DNA from 2 places in the Streptomyces sp. NPDC002888 genome. Region 1 is predicted to be linked to the other one. Evidence: riboswitches for the same ligand, from Rfam matches in the RefSeq annotation. Region 1 holds a riboswitch; the other holds the start of a gene.
The links. Region 1 has a riboswitch for S-adenosylmethionine ahead of ACFYWX_RS45905 (aminotransferase class V-fold PLP-dependent enzyme). Riboswitches for the same ligand answer to the same signal wherever they lie in the genome.
Positions count from the first base shown of each region.

Region 2: linked by a shared signal. The riboswitch ahead of thrC (threonine synthase) and the one ahead of ACFYWX_RS45905 (aminotransferase class V-fold PLP-dependent enzyme) in region 1 are both predicted to bind S-adenosylmethionine.

Region 1 covers NZ_JBIAPU010000049.1:26,938-35,336, forward strand. The annotation lists gene ACFYWX_RS45885 (NYN domain-containing protein) at 1-775, opposite strand, end outside; gene ACFYWX_RS45890 (hypothetical protein) at 813-1,052, opposite strand; gene ACFYWX_RS45895 (rhomboid family intramembrane serine protease) at 1,227-1,979, shown strand; gene ACFYWX_RS45900 (Lrp/AsnC family transcriptional regulator) at 1,976-2,257, shown strand; gene ACFYWX_RS45905 (aminotransferase class V-fold PLP-dependent enzyme) at 2,380-3,756, opposite strand; SAM riboswitch class IV at 3,919-4,035, opposite strand; gene trpD (anthranilate phosphoribosyltransferase) at 4,109-5,173, opposite strand; gene ACFYWX_RS45915 (cytochrome bc complex cytochrome b subunit) at 5,298-6,935, opposite strand; gene ACFYWX_RS45920 (Rieske 2Fe-2S domain-containing protein) at 6,932-7,990, opposite strand; gene ACFYWX_RS45925 (c-type cytochrome) at 7,987-8,399, opposite strand, start outside.
Region 2 covers NZ_JBIAPU010000006.1:181,017-189,415, forward strand. The annotation lists gene ACFYWX_RS12380 (trehalose-6-phosphate synthase) at 1-644, opposite strand, end outside; gene ACFYWX_RS12385 (glucosyl-3-phosphoglycerate synthase) at 728-1,699, opposite strand; SAM riboswitch class I at 1,830-1,998, shown strand; gene thrC (threonine synthase) at 2,017-3,303, shown strand; gene ACFYWX_RS12395 (ubiquitin-like small modifier protein 1) at 3,300-3,575, shown strand; gene ACFYWX_RS12400 (cold-shock protein) at 4,008-4,214, shown strand; gene groL (chaperonin GroEL) at 4,542-6,164, shown strand; gene ACFYWX_RS12410 (NADH:flavin oxidoreductase) at 6,448-7,620, shown strand; gene ACFYWX_RS12415 (MFS transporter) at 7,933-8,399, shown strand, end outside.

The DNA.
Region 1 (8,399 bases):
GCATGTCCTCGACGCTGCGCCCCTCACGCGCCGCCCTGCGCGTGGCCTCCAGGGCGGCCTCGGCCTCCCCGAGCCGCGCCTTGAGCCGCCGGCTCTCGCTCTCGGCAACGGACACCTGGGCATGCGCCTCGGCGCGTACGGCCTCGATCTCGCCGTGGGCCTTGCGCAGCGCCGCCTCGCCGCGCTTGACGTCGCTGAGGGCCGCGCGCAGCTTGCGGTGAAGCGATTCCGCTTCCTTCTTGACCGCCTCCAGCTCGACGCGCAGGCCCTCGGTCTCCGTGCGGGTCTGCTCACGGGCCTGGGCGAGCTGCTCGCGCAGCCGCTCCAGCTCGGCCCGGCTCTCCTCGTCGGCGCGCTCGGCGTCCGCCCGCTGCGCCTCCTCACCGGCCGCGGCCACCAGCTTCACCCAGCCGGTCGGCCGCAGTACGTAGGCCGCGGCCGCCACATCGAGCGGGTCCGCGGCCGGGGGCGGCGAGCCGGAGTCCAGGGCGCCGGCGAGCTCCGGCTGGGCCTCTCTGAGCTTCTCCCCGATGCGCTGCCGGAACAGCGGGTCGGTCTCCAGCGCGGACGCCATCGCGTTGCCCGCGAACTTGGCCCGCCGGTTCGGCGCGAACCGGGCGTACTGCCGCAGCTGCGCGGGCAGTTCGGCGACCGTCAGCCCGCCGAAACCGTCCGAGACGATCTGTACGACCCTGCGCCGCACGCCGTCGGGCAGCGGACGGTCGAGCACCTCGGCGGCGCCGTCGCCCGGCCCCCCGCCCGTGGTCTCCGCCATCCGTCACACCCCAATGCCTGTGCGGGGCCGCTCCCTGTCAGGAGCCGGCGCCCGGCCTGTCCACGAGTTCCACCTGGTCCACCGCGTTGCACCAGCGGCACCGCACCGACTCGATGGTCTCACTGACCACATCGCGCTCCTCGACCTTCGGCTCGCCCGCGAGATCGAGGTGGACGTACTCGACGACCTTCGACGAGCGCGTCACGTCGAACCGGGTGAGGTTGCCGCAGAGGGTGCAGCGCCACCGCGTGGTGGCGGTCGGCAGGGGAACCGTCATCGTGACTGTCCGCTTCCTTCTAGTGTCGTCGTTCTTCCAGTGTCGGGTCGCGCCCAAGGCTCCCCGGTGTGCGTGGCTCGTAACCCTACGGCCTGGCGGGTACTCGCCGCTCGGGCGTCCACGGCGGCGAGGCGATCTGTGCGTGTGCGTCCCGTTACGCCATGCTCTGTGGTCATGATCAGCAACTGGAGCGTCACGCTCGGCAGCATGGTCGAGGCGGTCAGGGCGGTTCGCCGGACATCGGCGCCGGTGACATACGCCCTGATCGTCCTGTGCTGCCTGGTCTTCCTGGCCGGCCCGGCCTCGGGGCTCAACCCGGCGTACGGCTCCGGCGAGGAACTGCTCCTGGCACAGCAGGCCTATTTCCGGCGCTGGGGCGTGATCCCCGCAGAACTGTTCGACGGTTCCCCCCGAGCCGCCCTGACCCCCGCCACGGCCCTCTTCGTCCACGGCAGCTGGGTGCACCTGCTGGGCAACATGCTCTTCCTCTACGTCTTCGGGGCGATGACCGAGGAACGGATGGGCCGCGTCCACTTCGCCCTGTTCCACGTCGGCTGCGGCTCCCTGGCCCTGCTGGGGTACGCGGTCGCCAACGCCGGGTCCGAACAGTCGCTGGTCGGCGCGTCCGGGGCGGTCTCCGCCGTCCTCGGTGCGTTCCTGTACCTCTTTCCCCGGGCGCGGGTGACCAGTCTCCTGCCGTTCCTGTTCTTCCTGCCCCTGCGCTTCCCGGCGTGGGTCGTGCTGCCCTTCTGGGTGGCCCTGCAATGGCTGGCGGCGGGGCGGGCCGGCCAGGGGCCCGGGGTGGCGTACCTGGCGCATCTGGTGGGGTTCGGGCTGGGCTTCCTCTACGCGTGGGCCCGTTTCGGGTGGGCGACTAGAGTGAGGGCCGCCCCAGCTCCGGCCCCCGAGGGAGAGAACCAGCCGTGATCACCGCGATCGTCCTCATCAAGACCAGCGTGGACCGGATCCCCGAGATCGCCGAGTCGATCGCTTCGCTGGACAGCGTGAGTGAGGTCTTTTCCGTCACGGGTACGTATGACCTGATCGCGATGGTGCGGGTCGGGCAGCACGAGGATCTGGCGGAGATCATCCCGGGGCGGATCAGCAAGATTCCCGGGGTGGAGGCTACGGATACGCACGTGGCGTTTCGGACGTACTCGCAGCATGATCTTGAGGCTGCGTTTGCGATCGGGCTGGACTCCTGAGGTTGTTCGCCTAGACGCCTGCGGAGCGCTGTGGGTGCGCGAGTGCCGGTTGTTCGTGGCTTGTCGCGCCCACGCGGCGGAGCCGCGTATCGATACAGCCCCGCGCTCCTTCAGGGCGCTGATCACACCGCCGGAACGCAGCGGCCCTCTTCCGTCCTGTACGTCCACTGCGCGCCGTTGGCCACCAGTTCCCGGACTGCGCTCACGAAACGGTCGACGTGCTCGTCCGGGGTGCCGGCGCCGAAGCTGACGCGGATGGCGTTCAGGGACTTCTCGCCCGGCGCCGCCTCCGGGGCGCCGCACTCGCCCTGGGTCTGGGGGTCGCTGCCCAGGAGGGTGCGGACGAGGGGGTGGGCGCAGAAGAGGCCGTCGCGGACGCCGATGCCGTACTCGGCGGAGAGGGCGGCGGCGAAGTGGGAGCTGTTCCAGCCCTCGACGACGAAGGAGATCACGCCGACGCGGGGCGCGTCGTCGCCGAAGAGGGACAGGATCCTGACCTCGGGGACCTCTGCGAGGCCCGTGCGGACCTTCTCGATCAGGTGCTGCTCGCGGGCGACCAGGGTGTCGAAGCCGGCCTCGGTGAGGGCCTTGCAGGCGGAGGCGATGGAGTAGGCGCCGATGACGTTGGGCGAGCCGGCCTCGTGGCGGGCGGCGCTGTCGTGCCACTCCACGTCCACTCCCCCGTCCTCGCGCCGGGTGACCTTGCGGCTGGCGCCGCCGCCCGCGAGGTACGGGGCGGCCTCGCGCAGCCAGTCGGCGCGGCCGGCCAGGACGCCGGAGCCGAACGGGGCGTACAGCTTGTGGCCGGAGAAGGCGACCCAGTCGACGTCGAGGTCCCTGATGGACACCGGGTGGTGGGGGGCCAGCTGGGCGGCGTCCAGGACGATGCGGGCGCCATGCGCGTGGGCGGCCGCCGCGAGCTCCCGTACGGGCCACAGCTCGCCGGTGACGTTGGAGGCGCCGGTGACGCAGACCAGGGCCGGGCCGTGGCCCCCTTCAATGGACACAGCGCGGTCGGCGAGGGCGCGCTCCAGGGTCGCCACCGCCTGCCGCGGGGTGCGCGGGGCGTCGAGGTACGTGACCCGGGCGTCCTGCCACGGCAGCAGGGAGGCGTGGTGCTCGGTCTCGAAGACGAAGACCTGGCAGTCGGCGGGCAGGGCGGCGGCGAGGAGGTTGAGGGAGTCGGTGGTGGAGCGGGTGAAGACCAGCTGGTCGTCGGCGCGGCAGTCCAGGAACTCCGTGACCGTCCTGCGGGCGTTCTCGAAGAGGTCCGTGGACAGCTGGGAGAGGTAGCCGGCGCCGCGGTGGACGCTGCCGTAGTACGGGGCGTAGGCCGCCACGTCGTCCCAGACGCGCTGCAGGGCGGGGGCGCTGGCCGCGTAGTCGAGCGCGGCGTAGGTGACCTCGCCGCCCGTGACGAGCGGGACGGTGACATCCCGGCCGAGAACGGGCAGCGGGGTGCAAATGGTCTGGTCGATGGCAGCGGTGGAGACGGACATGGCGGAACTCCCGTGAAGGCAGGCGGAATCTCCGTGCCGGACAGCGCGTCGACGGCACAGGAAGGGTGAAAAGAGGGATGCGGAGGCGGGGCTCTGCGGCCCTATCGCATTCGCTTGCTCACGGAAGGCTCCTCGACGACCAGGACCCCTGGTGGTACGAGGGGTCCGCGCTTGCCGTAGACCTCGCTGCCTACGACCTGGTCCTCACCCGGGGCACCCCGCCACGGACGGAGGGTTGCCGGACAGTCGGCCGGGGCCTCATGACTGTCACTCATGACCTGAACAGGAACGTACGTGAAGTGATCGCGGTCCCGCAACTCGTGTCCGGATCGCGGGACCGCACCTCGGATCCCTACGCGTTGCTCGCGGCCACCCAGCGCTCCAGCGCCCGCTTCGCCGATCCCGAGTCGATCGACTCCGCGGCCTTCGCCATTCCGGCGCCGATCTGCTCGGCCAGCGTCCCGGCGCCCGGGTCGAGGGCCACGAGCGCCGCGGCCGAGTTCAGCAGGACGGCGTCCCGGACCGGGCCCGTCTCGCCCTCCAGCAGCCGTCTGGCGACCTCCGCGTTGTACGACGGGTCGCCGCCGCGCAGCGCCTCCACGGTGACGAATTCGATGCCGACGTCCCGCGGGTCGAAGGTCTCCTCGGTCACCTTGCCGTCACGGACGACCCACACACGGGAGGTGGACGTGGTCGTCAGTTCGTCGAATCCGTCGTCGCCCCGGAACACGAGGGAGGAGTTGCCGCGCTCGGCGAAGACGCCGGCGATGAGCGGGGCCATGCGCGGGTCGGCGACGCCCACCGCCTGTGCCTTCACCTTCGCCGGGTTGGTCAGCGGACCCAGGGCGTTGAAGGTCGTCCGGATGCCCAACTGCCCGCGCGCCGCGGCCACATGACGCAGCGCCGGGTGGAACTTGATCGCGAAGCAGAAGGTGATCCCGGCCACCTCGGCCACCTCGGCCACCCGCTGTGGGGTCAGTTCGAGGTTGACGCCGAGCTTCTCCAGGACGTCCGAGGCGCCGGACGCGGAGGACGCGGCCCGGTTGCCGTGCTTGACGACCTTCGCGCCCGTGCCGGCGATGACGATCGACGACATGGTGGAGATGTTCACCGTCTTCGCGCCGTCGCCGCCCGTACCGACGATGTCGACCGTCCGGCCCGGCACCTCGATCACGTTCGCGTGCGCGTACATCGTCCGTACCAGACCGGTGATCTCCTCGACGGTCTCGCCCTTGGCGCGCAGCGCCACCGCGAACCCGGCGATCTGCGCGTCGGTCGCCTCGCCGCGCATGATCAGGTCCATCGCCCAGGCGGTGTCGTCCGCGGTGAGGTCGTGGCCGTCCAGCAGGCCGTTCAGCAGCCTGGGCCAGGAACGGCCCGCCGCGGTGTCGCCTCCAGCGGGGGTCACAGCGCTCATGGGGCCGCTCCGGGGTGTCGTAGAAGAGTGTGATCCCACCCTATCCAGCCGGAAGGCATGGCGAAGGGCCCCGTCCGAAGACCGGACGGGGCCCTTTGCGGGTGGCGTGGCGACGCCGCAGCGATCAGTGGTGGCCGTGGCCGCTCGTGATCTCCCTGTACTCCTCGGCGGTCGGCTTGGGGATCTGGGACTCCTCGCCGAAGTACGCCTCGCTGAGCTTGGCGCGCAGCTTCTCGGAGCCCTTCACCTTGCGCTCGACGCCGTTCTCGTCGACCGTGGGGCCGATCTCGACCGGCTTGTACTGCTCGTGCGCCGTGAGGGTGTGCAGGGCCTCCTGGCTGAGCGGCTCGTGGACCTCGATGTACTCACCGTGCGGCAGGCGCTTGATGGTGCCGGTCTCGCGACCGTGCAGGATCTTGTCCTTGTCGCGGCGCTGGAGGCCCATGCAGATCCGCTTGGTGACGATGAAGGCCAGGACCGGTCCGGCGAAGAAGCCGATCCGGACGAACCAGGTGACCGCGTTGATCGACAGATGGAAGTGGGTGGCGATGATGTCGTTGCCACCACCGACCAGCATGATCATGTAGCCGGTGACCCAGGCGACGCCGAAGGCCGTCCGGGTCGGGGCGTTGCGCGGCCGGTCCAGGATGTGGTGCTCGCGCTTGTCCCCGGTGATCCAGGACTCGATGAACGGGTAGAGCGCGATCACGCCGAGGAACAGGCCGAAGAGCACCAGCGGGATGAACACGCCCAGGACGAGCGTGTGACCCCAGAGGTTGATCTCCCAGCCCGGCATGGCGCGGATCAGACCCTCGGCGAAGCCCATGTACCAGTCGGGCTGGGCGCCCGTGGACACCTGGTCCGGACGGTAGGGACCCATCGCCCAGATCGGGTTGATGGACGCGATGCCGGCGAGGGCCGCGATGCCGCCGAAGACCAGGAAGAAGAAGCCTCCGGCCTTGGCCATGTAGACCGGCAGCAGCGGCATGCCGACGACGTTCTTGTTGGTGCGTCCGGCACCCGCGAACTGCGTGTGCTTGTGGTAGAAGACCAGGATCAGGTGGCCGACCACGAGACCGAGCATGATGCCCGGCAGCAGCAGGATGTGGATCGAGTAGAACCGGGCCACGAAGTCGTGGCCGGGGAACTCGCCGCCGAACAGGAACATCGAGATGTACGTGCCGACGATCGGCACGGACAGGATCGCGCCCTGGGTGAAGCGGACACCGGTGCCGGAGAGCAGGTCGTCCGGGAGCGAGTAGCCGGTGAAACCGGTGAACATGCCGAGGACGAACAGCAGGAAGCCGAACAGCCAGTTGACCTCACGCGGCTTGCGGAACGCGCCGGTGAAGAAGACGCGCATCATGTGCACGAACATGCCGGCCAGGAAGATGACCGCCGCCCAGTGGTGGATCTGCCGGATGAGCAGACCACCGCGGACGTCGAAGGAGATGTGCAGCGTGGAGCTGAACGCCTCCGACATCAGCTGACCCTGCAGCGGGACGTAGCTGCCGTGGTACTCCACCTCGTTCATCGACGGGTGGAAGAACAGCGTCAGGTACACACCCGTGAGGATGATGATGATGAAGCTGTAGAGGCAGATCTCACCCAGCATGAAGGACCAGTGGTCCGGGAAGATCTTGCGCATGTTGGCCTTGGCCAGGGAGTAGATCCCGAGCCGGCCGTCCGCCCAGTCGGCGACGCGCTCGCCGGCCGGTGCCTTCCCGCGCGAGCGGGGTGCAGTGTTCTCGTTCGTACTCATCCGCGCTCCCAGAAAGCAGGACCGACGGGCTCTTCGAAGTCGCCGAGCGCCTCGAGGTAGCCCTCGTCGTTCACGCCGATGCGCAGCTGCGGCAGGGCGTGCCCGGCGGGGCCGAAGATCACTCGGGCACCGTCGGAGAGGTCGAAGGTGGACTGGTGGCAGGGGCACAGCACGTGGTGCGTCTGCTGCTCGTACAGGGAGATCGGGCAACCGACGTGGGTGCAGATCTTCGAGTACGCGACGATGCCCTCGTGCGACCACTCGAGCTCGCGCTTGTCCTTGATGTTGTCCGGCTGGATGCGGACGATCATCAGGGCCGACTTGGCGATCTCGTTCTGGAAATCCTCGTCGTGCTCCTCCAGGCCCTCGGGCTTGACGAAGGTGAGCGAACCGACGGCCACGTCCGAGGGACGCAGCGGCTCGTTCGTGTTCATGTTGACGAGCAGCTTGCCCTTGGCCCACAGCGTGTGGCGCAGCTTGTCCTCGGGCAGCGGCCCCAGGTCGCGCAGCAGGACGACGCCGGAGAGCGGCACCAGCGTGAGCGCGCCGAGCAGGGTGGTGCGAATCAGCTTGCGACGGCCGATCGCCGACTCCTTGGCACCCTCCCGGAAGTCCGCGAAGACCTTCTCGCGGACCTCGGGGGACGCCTGGATCGCGTGACGGTCGTCGGCGACCTCCACGTCGGACATCAGGGTGCGGGCCCAGTGGACCGCGCCCGCGCCGATGCAGAACAGCGCCGCGCCGAGCGTCAGGCCCAGCGCGAAGTTCAGCGCGCTGATGTGCCCGATCGGGAAGACGAAGATCGACTTGTCGGCCGGGATCGCGACGTACGAGGCGATGAAGCCGATCGTGGCCAGCATCGACACCGTGAACAGGAAGGCGACGGCACGCTCGGACCGCTTCGCGGCACGCTCGTCGATGTCCTGGATGCGGTGCTCGTGGGGCGGCAGGCCCGGGTCGGCGAACGGGTGCTTCTCGTCCACGACCCCTACGCCGCCCTGGGCGTTGTCCTGCTCAGTGGGCAGGTTCTCTTCTGGAATGTCTTGGCTACTCATGACTTCTTGGCCTTTGCGGTCCGGGCGGCAACCCACACGGCGACGGCGATCAGCCCGCCGAGACCGAAGATCCAGCCGAACAGACCCTCACTGACCGGCCCGAGGCCGCCCAGCTCGAGACCGCCGGGGCTCTCCGTCTCTTCGCCGTTGACCGCGTTCAGGTACGCGATGATGTCCTTCTTGTTCTGCTCCGACAGCGTGGTGTCGGGGAACGAGGGCATGTTCTGCGGGCCGGTCTGCATGGCCTCGTAGATGTGCTTCGGATCCACGCCCTCGATCGTCGGCGCGAACTTGCCCTTGGTCAGGGCGCCGCCCTTGCCGGTGAAGTTGTGGCACTGCGCGCAGTTGGTGCGGAAGAGCTCGCCGCCCTTGGCGATGTCCGCGCCCTCCGGGCCGTACTCGGTCTTGG
Region 2 (8,399 bases), on a different contig from region 1:
GCGAAGGCCGACGCCCACCGATGGGTCAGGAACCCGAGCCGGTCCGCGCCGAGCATGCCCAGCACCAGCTGCGAACGGATGTCCTCGGGGAGCATCGCGAAGTAGTCCGGCGGCGCCCACGGCGTGTGCGAGAAGTGACCGATGCGCAGGTCGGGGCGGAGTTCGCGGAGCATGCCGGGGACGAGACAGAGGTGGTAGTCCTGCACCAGGACCGCCGCACCCTCGGCCGCCTCCTCCGCCAGCGCCTCGGCGAACGCACGGTTGTAGGCCTCGTACGACGCCCACTGGCGCCGGAACTCCGCGTCGAAGACCGGCTCCAGCGGAGTCAGGTACAGCATGTGGTGGACGAACCACAGCACGGAGTTCGCGATGCCGTTGTACGCGTCCGCGTGCACGTCCGCCGCAATGTCCAGCATCCGTACGCCGTGCTCGCCCACCCCGCGCCGGATCGCCTCCCGGTCGCCGTCGGACAGCGCCGAGCACACCCACAGCGCGCCGGCGTCCGGGTCGATGGCCGACAGGCCCGACACGACCCCGCCGCCACCCCGTTTGGCGTGGAGCGAGCCGTCCTCGCGCACCTCGTACGAGACCGGGCCGCGGTTGGACGCGACCAGCACCTGAGCAGCACCGTTGGTTGACGCCATACGCCACAACCTAGCCCAGCCCGGAAACGCTCAAACGTACGATCGCGCTTCGTGGACGTCCGTATACGGCCGTCCGGCGGGTGTTACGCGACCTTGCGGGCGGCGTACTCCGCGATCTCCGTCATCGGCGGCCGCTCCTCCGTGTCCACGGAGTACGTGCGCGGCTCGAACCCGTCCTCGCCCCGCTCGAACTGGGTGAGGCAGGGACGGATGAGATGCCCGCGGGCCAGCCGCAGCTGCGCGGTGCGGTAGATCGCGGCGGCCATCCGGCCCAGTGCCTGCCCGTCCTGGTGGCGGTGCTTGCGCACGCCGACGTCGACCTGGGCGAGCGCGTCGAGCCCGACCAGGTGCAGGGAGTCGACCAGCATGCCCAGCTCCACGCCGTAGCCGACGGGGAAGGGAAGCTGTTCCAGCAGGGAGCGGCGGGCCGCGTACTCGCCGCCGAGCGGCTGCACGAACCCGGCCAGCTGCGGCCAGTGCATGTTCAGCAGCGGGCGCGCCATGAGCTCCGTGACCCGGCCGCCCTGACCGGCCGTCTTGCCGGAGGCGAGCGAATTCAACTCAGTGCCGAGCGGACGGTCGTACATCCCCTTGACGAGATCGACGTCCGGGTCGGTGAGCAGCGGGCCCACGATCCCGGAGACGAAGTCGGAGGAGAACTCCTTCAGGTCGGCGTCTATGAAGCAGACGATGTCCCCGCCGGTCACCAGCAGGGAGCGCCACAGCACCTCGCCCTTGCCGGGCACGGCCGGGACGCGCGGGAGGATGTCGTCCCGGTGGACGACCCGGGCGCCCGCGGCGGCGGCCACCTCGGAGGTGCGGTCGGTGGATCCCGAGTCGACGACGACGATCTCGTCGACCAGCGGGACCTGTTGCATGAGGTCGTGGCGGATCACGGCGACGATGTCGCCGACCGTCTCCTCCTCGTTGAGCGCGGGCAGCACGACACTGACCGACTGGCCCGTGCGCTGCTTGGCGGCCAGGATCTGGTGGAGCGGGCGATCGGTCACGGACCAGGACCGGGTCCTCAGCCAGCGCTCGACTTCTTCCAGCACAGTCTGCGGCTCCTCACGGTTGTCTCGCGGTTCGGACGACTATCTCAACTGTCCCGGCCTTCGGTTACAGTCTTGAGCAACGCCGATGACCATCGCATGTCCGCGGTCACCGCCGTTCACAACCGAATACCGCTCATCCAGAGGGGCAGAGGGATACGGCCCGATGAAGCCCCGGCAACCCTCCAGTCGGCTCTCGTATTGATCGCTGTGCGAGCACAGTTGATCGTTCCGCGAGGCTCCCGGCTTGGGAAGGTGCCAAATCCGTCTCACGGCGAGATGCGTCGTGAGGAAGATGAGGAGAAAGGGCCTCGCCTCACATGGCTGTGCAGACTGTTGCAACCACCACGAATCCTACCGTCGACCTCGGTCCCGCTGCGGCCCTGAGCTGCCGCGAATGCGGCCACCGCGTGCCGCTCGGCCCGGTCTTCGCGTGCGAGGAGTGTTTCGGCCCGCTCGAGATCGCCTACGACTTCTCCTCCTACGACACGGAGGAGCTTCGCAAGCAGATCGAGGCGGGACCCGCGAACATCTGGCGCTACGCCCCGCTGCTGCCCGTCCCGGCCGACGTGGCGGACAAGCCGAACATCAACCCCGGCTGGACCGCGCTCGTGAAGGCCGACAACCTGGCCCGCGAGCTGGGCGTCGACGCCGGCAAGCTCTTCGTCAAGGACGACTCCGGTAACCCGACGCACTCCTTCAAGGACCGCGTCGTCGCCCAGGCCCTGGAGGCCGCCCGCGCCTTCGGCTTCACCACGCTCTCCTGCTCCTCCACCGGCAACCTCGCCGGCGCGGTGGGCGCCGCGGCCGCCCGCGCCGGCTTCCGCTCGTGCGTGTTCATCCCGCACGACCTGGAGCAGGGCAAGGTCGTCATGGCCGCCATCTACGGCGGCGAGCTCGTCGGCATCGAGGGCAACTACGACGACGTGAACCGCTTCTGCTCCGAGCTGATCGGCGACCCGGCGGGCGAGGGCTGGGGCTTCGTCAACGTCAACCTGCGGCCGTACTACGCGGAGGGGTCCAAGACCCTGGCGTACGAGATCTGCGAGCAGCTCGGCTGGCAGCTCCCGGACCAGCTGGTCGTGCCGATCGCCTCCGGCTCGCAGCTGACGAAGATCGACAAGGGGCTCCAGGAGCTGATCAAGCTCGGGCTCGTCGAGGACAAGCCGTACAAGATCTTCGGTGCGCAGGCCGAGGGCTGCTCGCCGGTGTCGACCGCTTACAAGGCGGGTCACGACGTCGTCCGGCCCCAGAAGCCGAACACCATCGCCAAGTCCCTCGCCATCGGCAACCCGGCGGACGGCCCCTACGTCCTCGACATCGCGCGGCGTACGGGCGGGGCCGTGGAGGACGTCAACGACGAGCAGGTCGTCGACGCGATCAAGCTGCTGGCGCGGACGGAGGGCATCTTCGCGGAGACCGCGGGTGGCGTGACGGTGGGTGTGGCGCGCAAGCTGATCGAGAACGGCCTGCTGGACCCGGCCCTCACCACCGTCGTCCTCAACACCGGCGACGGACTCAAGACCCTCGACGCGGTGGCCGGGACCGGCCTCACCGCCACCATCCGCCCGAACCTGGACTCCTTCCGAGAGGCTGGCCTCGCATGAGCGTGACCGTCCGCATCCCCACCATCCTGCGCACCTACACCGGTGGTCAGGCCGAGGTCGCCGCTGATGGGGCGACCCTCGGCGAGGTCATCGCCGACCTGGAGAAGAACCACACGGGCATCGCGGCCCGCGTCCTCGACGACCAGGGCAAGCTGCGCCGCTTCGTCAACGTGTACGTCAACGACGACGACGTCCGCTTCGAGCAGGGGCTGGAGACGGCCACCCCGGACGGTGCCGGTGTCTCCATCATTCCGGCGGTTGCCGGAGGCTGATCATTACCGTCGGTAACGCACGTTACCGTGAGTTCATCGAATTGCCCCCTCCGTGAGAGAAGCGGAGGGGGCAATTCTGTGTGGTTGAGCGCGGTACAGTTGGGGAAGGCGCCGATTTCCGCGTGCCGGGCGCATATCAGTTCTGGCTCCACATGCGATGAGAAGTAGCCAAAGTGTGTGGTTCTTTTGCGTCATTTGCTCCTTTTGTGGGGCCCGACTTGCCCTGAGTTCTGGTGAATTCTCGGCAAATCCCCGACCGGCCATGCCCGGAATTCTCGTCCGATTGACCTGTTGCAGACGGCAGTTGGACAGATACATTCAGCCGCGGTCGACGCGTTCCGGCGCACGCCCCCAACCAAGGCGGGGGGTGAGGTCTGACCCGGATCCGCGAAGTGTGGATCTGTGCAAGGGCCAGTAATAGGGGAGTTAGGCATGGCTCAGGGCACCGTCAAGTGGTTCAACGCGGAGAAGGGGTACGGCTTCATCGCGGTCGACGGTGGTGCGGATGTTTTCGTCCACTACAGCGCGATCCAGATGGACGGATACCGCACCCTGGAAGAGGGTCAGCGGGTCGATTTCGAGATCTCGCAGGGCCAGAAGGGGCCGCAGGCGGACATGGTCCGACTCGCGGCCGGCTGAAGCACGCGCCGACGCAGCGACGTTCTTCTGTGCATCTTCGAAGGGCTCGTACCTCCCGGGGTACGAGCCCTTCGGTCTGCCCGGACGTCGCCGGGCGCCCCGACCCTCGGCCGTTCACCTGCGGATCGGGTGGAGGCGCTTGCACTCGACAGGGGCGAGTGCTAATCATTGCGTTAGCACTCTGAAGGTGAGAGTGACAACGAAGGACCGGGTCGGTGAGGCCCGCAGGCCGGATGGGGCAAGGAACCACCAGGCAGGCGAGCCGTCCGTCGCGGGCGCGGGCGCGGTCCGAAGGAATCACCCCCAGTCCTGGAGGGACCACTTCACATGGCCAAGATCATCGCGTTCGACGAGGAGGCGCGGCGCGGCCTCGAGCGCGGCATGAACCAGCTCGCGGACGCCGTGAAGGTGACGCTCGGCCCCAAGGGCCGCAACGTCGTCCTCGAGAAGAAGTGGGGCGCCCCCACGATCACCAACGATGGTGTGTCCATCGCCAAGGAGATCGAGCTCGAGGACCCGTACGAGAAGATCGGCGCCGAGCTGGTCAAGGAAGTCGCCAAGAAGACGGACGACGTCGCCGGTGACGGTACGACCACCGCGACCGTCCTCGCTCAGGCGCTCGTCCGCGAGGGCCTGCGCAACGTAGCCGCCGGCGCCAACCCGATGGCCCTCAAGCGCGGTATCGAGAAGGCCGTCGAGGCCGTCTCCGGTGCCCTGCTCGAGCAGGCCAAGGATGTCGAGACCAAGGAGCAGATCGCCTCCACGGCCTCCATCTCCGCCGCCGACACCCAGATCGGCGAGCTCATCGCCGAGGCCATGGACAAGGTCGGCAAGGAAGGCGTCATCACCGTCGAGGAGTCCCAGACCTTCGGTCTGGAGCTGGAGCTCACCGAGGGTATGCGCTTCGACAAGGGCTACATCTCGGCGTACTTCGCCACCGACATGGAGCGTATGGAGGCCGTCCTCGACGACCCGTACATCCTGATCGCGAACTCCAAGATCGCGAACGTCAAGGACCTGCTCCCGCTCCTGGAGAAGGTCATGCAGTCGGGCAAGCCGCTGCTGATCATCGCCGAGGACGTCGAGGGCGAGGCCCTGTCGACCCTGGTCGTCAACAAGATCCGCGGCACCTTCAAGTCCGTCGCCGTCAAGGCCCCGGGCTTCGGCGACCGCCGCAAGGCCATGCTCGGCGACATCGCCATCCTCACGGGCGGCGAGGTCATCTCCGAGGAGGTCGGCCTCAAGCTGGAGAACGCCACCCTCGACCTGCTGGGCAAGGCCCGCAAGGTGGTCATCACCAAGGACGAGACCACCATCGTCGACGGTGCCGGCTCCTCCGACCAGGTCAACGGCCGCGTCAGCCAGATCCGCGCCGAGATCGAGAACAGCGACTCCGACTACGACCGCGAGAAGCTGCAGGAGCGCCTGGCGAAGCTCGCCGGCGGTGTCGCGGTCATCAAGGCCGGTGCCGCCACCGAGGTCGAGCTCAAGGAGCGCAAGCACCGCATCGAGGACGCCGTCCGCAACGCCAAGGCGGCCGTCGAAGAGGGCATCGTCGCCGGCGGTGGCGTGGCGCTCATCCAGGCGTCCTCCGTCTTCGAGAAGCTGGACCTCGAGGGTGACGAGGCGACCGGCGCCAACGCCGTGAAGCTCGCGCTGGAGGCCCCGCTCAAGCAGATCGCCGTCAACGGTGGTCTCGAGGGTGGCGTCGTCGTGGAGAAGGTCCGCAACCTCCAGGTCGGCCACGGCCTGAACGCCGCGACCGGTGAGTACGTCGACATGATCGCCGAGGGCATCATCGACCCGGCGAAGGTGACCCGTTCCGCGCTGCAGAACGCCGCCTCCATCGCCGCGCTGTTCCTCACCACCGAGGCCGTCATCGCCGACAAGCCGGAGAAGTCCGCTGCCCCGGCCGGCGGCGGTATGCCCGGCGGTGACATGGACTTCTGATCCTCCCCGAGGATCGGAACCGTCCCTTCCGTGCCGAGGGCGGCACTCCCTGGAGACAGGGGGTGCCGCCCTCGGGCGTTTTCCGGGGTCCCTCGGCGTAGGTGTCCGGGGTCCCTCGGGCGTACGTGTCCGGGGTCCCTCGGGCGTACGTGTCCGGGATCCCTCGGGCGTACGCGTTCGGGATCCCCTCGGGCATGCGTGTCCGGGATCACATGGGGTTGCGCCCCGTGCCGGGATGGAGGTGGCGGGCGGGGCGGTTGACGCGTAGGACCGCACTTCTTGCATGTGCACATACCGTCCGGTTTTCCCGAGGAGTCCCCGCGTGACCGTCAACGTCCCCCCGACCGCAGCCTCCCGCGCGGCCGAGATCCTCTCCCGGCCCCTCGCACTGAACGGCCTCACCGTCCCGAACCGCATCGTGATGGCCCCGATGACCCGCAACTTCTCCCCGGACGGCATCCCCGGCGAGGACGTGCGCTCCTACTACGCCCGCCGCGCCGCCGCCGGCGTCGGCCTGATCGTCACCGAGGGCACCTACGTCGGCCACGCGTCCGCCGGAGAGAGCGACCGCGTCCCCCGCTTCCACGGCGACGAGCAGCTCGCGGGCTGGGCCGCGGTCGCCGAGGCCGTGCACCAGGCCGGCGGCACGATCGTGCCGCAGCTGTGGCACATCGGCATGGTCCGCAAGCAGGGCGCCCCGCCCTACGCCGACGCCCCCGCCGTCGGCCCCTCCGGCCTGCGCCTCGACGGCACCGAGGGCACCGGCAACGCGATGACCCGGCGCGACCTGGACGACGTCATCGGCGCGTTCGCCGAGGCCGCCGCGGCCGCCGAGCGCAGCGGCTTCGACGGCGTCGAGCTGCACGGCGCCCACGGCTACCTCATCGACCAGTTCCTCTGGTCGGGCACCAACCGCCGCACCGACGCCTACGGCGGCGACCCCGTGGCCCGTACGCAGTTCGCCGCCGAGATCGTCGCCGCCGTCCGCGCGACGGTCTCGCCGGAGTTCCCCGTCCTCTTCCGCTACTCCCAGTGGAAGCAGGAGGCCTACGACGCCCGTCTCGCCGAAACTCCGGAGGAGCTGGAGGCCATCCTGGCCCCGCTCGCCGCGGCCGGCGTCGACGCCTTCCACGCCTCCACCCGCCGCTACTGGGCCCCGGAGTTCGACGACTCCGACCTCAACCTCGCGGGCTGGACCAAGAAGCTCACCGGCAAGCCCGCCATCACCGTCGGCTCGGTCGGCCTCGACGGCGACTTCCTGCGCGCCTTCGCGGGCGAGGGCGCCGAGGTGGGCAACCTCGACAACCTCCTCGACCGCCTGGAGCGCGACGAGTTCGACCTGGTGGCCGTGGGCCGCGCCCTGCTCCAGGACCCGGAGTGGGCGGCGAAGGTGCTTGGCGGGCGGCTGGACGAGCTGACGGCGTACGAGCCGACGGCGCTGCAGACGCTTAGCTGAGCTGTTCGGAGCTGTTCGGAGCTGTTCGGAGCTGTTCGGAGCTGTTCGGAGCTGTCCGGAGCTGTCCGGAGCTGTTCGGAGCTGTTCGGAGCGTTCGAGGCTTGGGGGCTTCGGGGCTTCGGGGCTTGGGGGCTTCGGAGCGAAGGCTGGGCCGGGGTGTCGCGTGGGCGGCGCCCCGGCCTTTGTCATGTGCGGCCTCTCCTGCCCCGGTGGCGCTCACCTGATCCTCTTGGTTAAGTCAAGCAAGTGACTTAAGGTTGCCTCGGTCAAGTACACGGTTCTTCCCAGAGCACACCCGACGGAGGCCCCTCCATGCCCGACGCTCCTGCCCGCCCCGCCGAGGCCGGGGGAATAGCCCCGCCGCGGTCGAACGCGGTGGTCGCGGTCCTGGCCCTCGCCGGAATCGTCGTCGCGCTGATGCAGACCCTGGTCATCCCGATCGTCCCCGAACTGCCGAAGCTGCTGAACGCCTCGGCCTCCGACACGGCGTGGGCCGTGACGGCCACCCTCCTCGCGGCCGCCGTCGCCACCCCCGTCATGGGCCGGCTCGGAGACATGTACGGCAAGCGCCGCATGCTGCTGGTCAGCGTGGCCCTGCTGGTCTCCGGCTCGGTCACGGCCGCCCTCAGCGAGTCCCTGACCCCGATGATCCTCGGACGTGTGCTCCAGGGCCTGGCCTCCGGTGTCATCCCGCTCGGCATCAGCATCATGCGCGACGAACTGCCCGCCGAACGGCTCGGCTCGGCCACCGCGCTCATGAGCGCCAGCCTCGGCGTCGG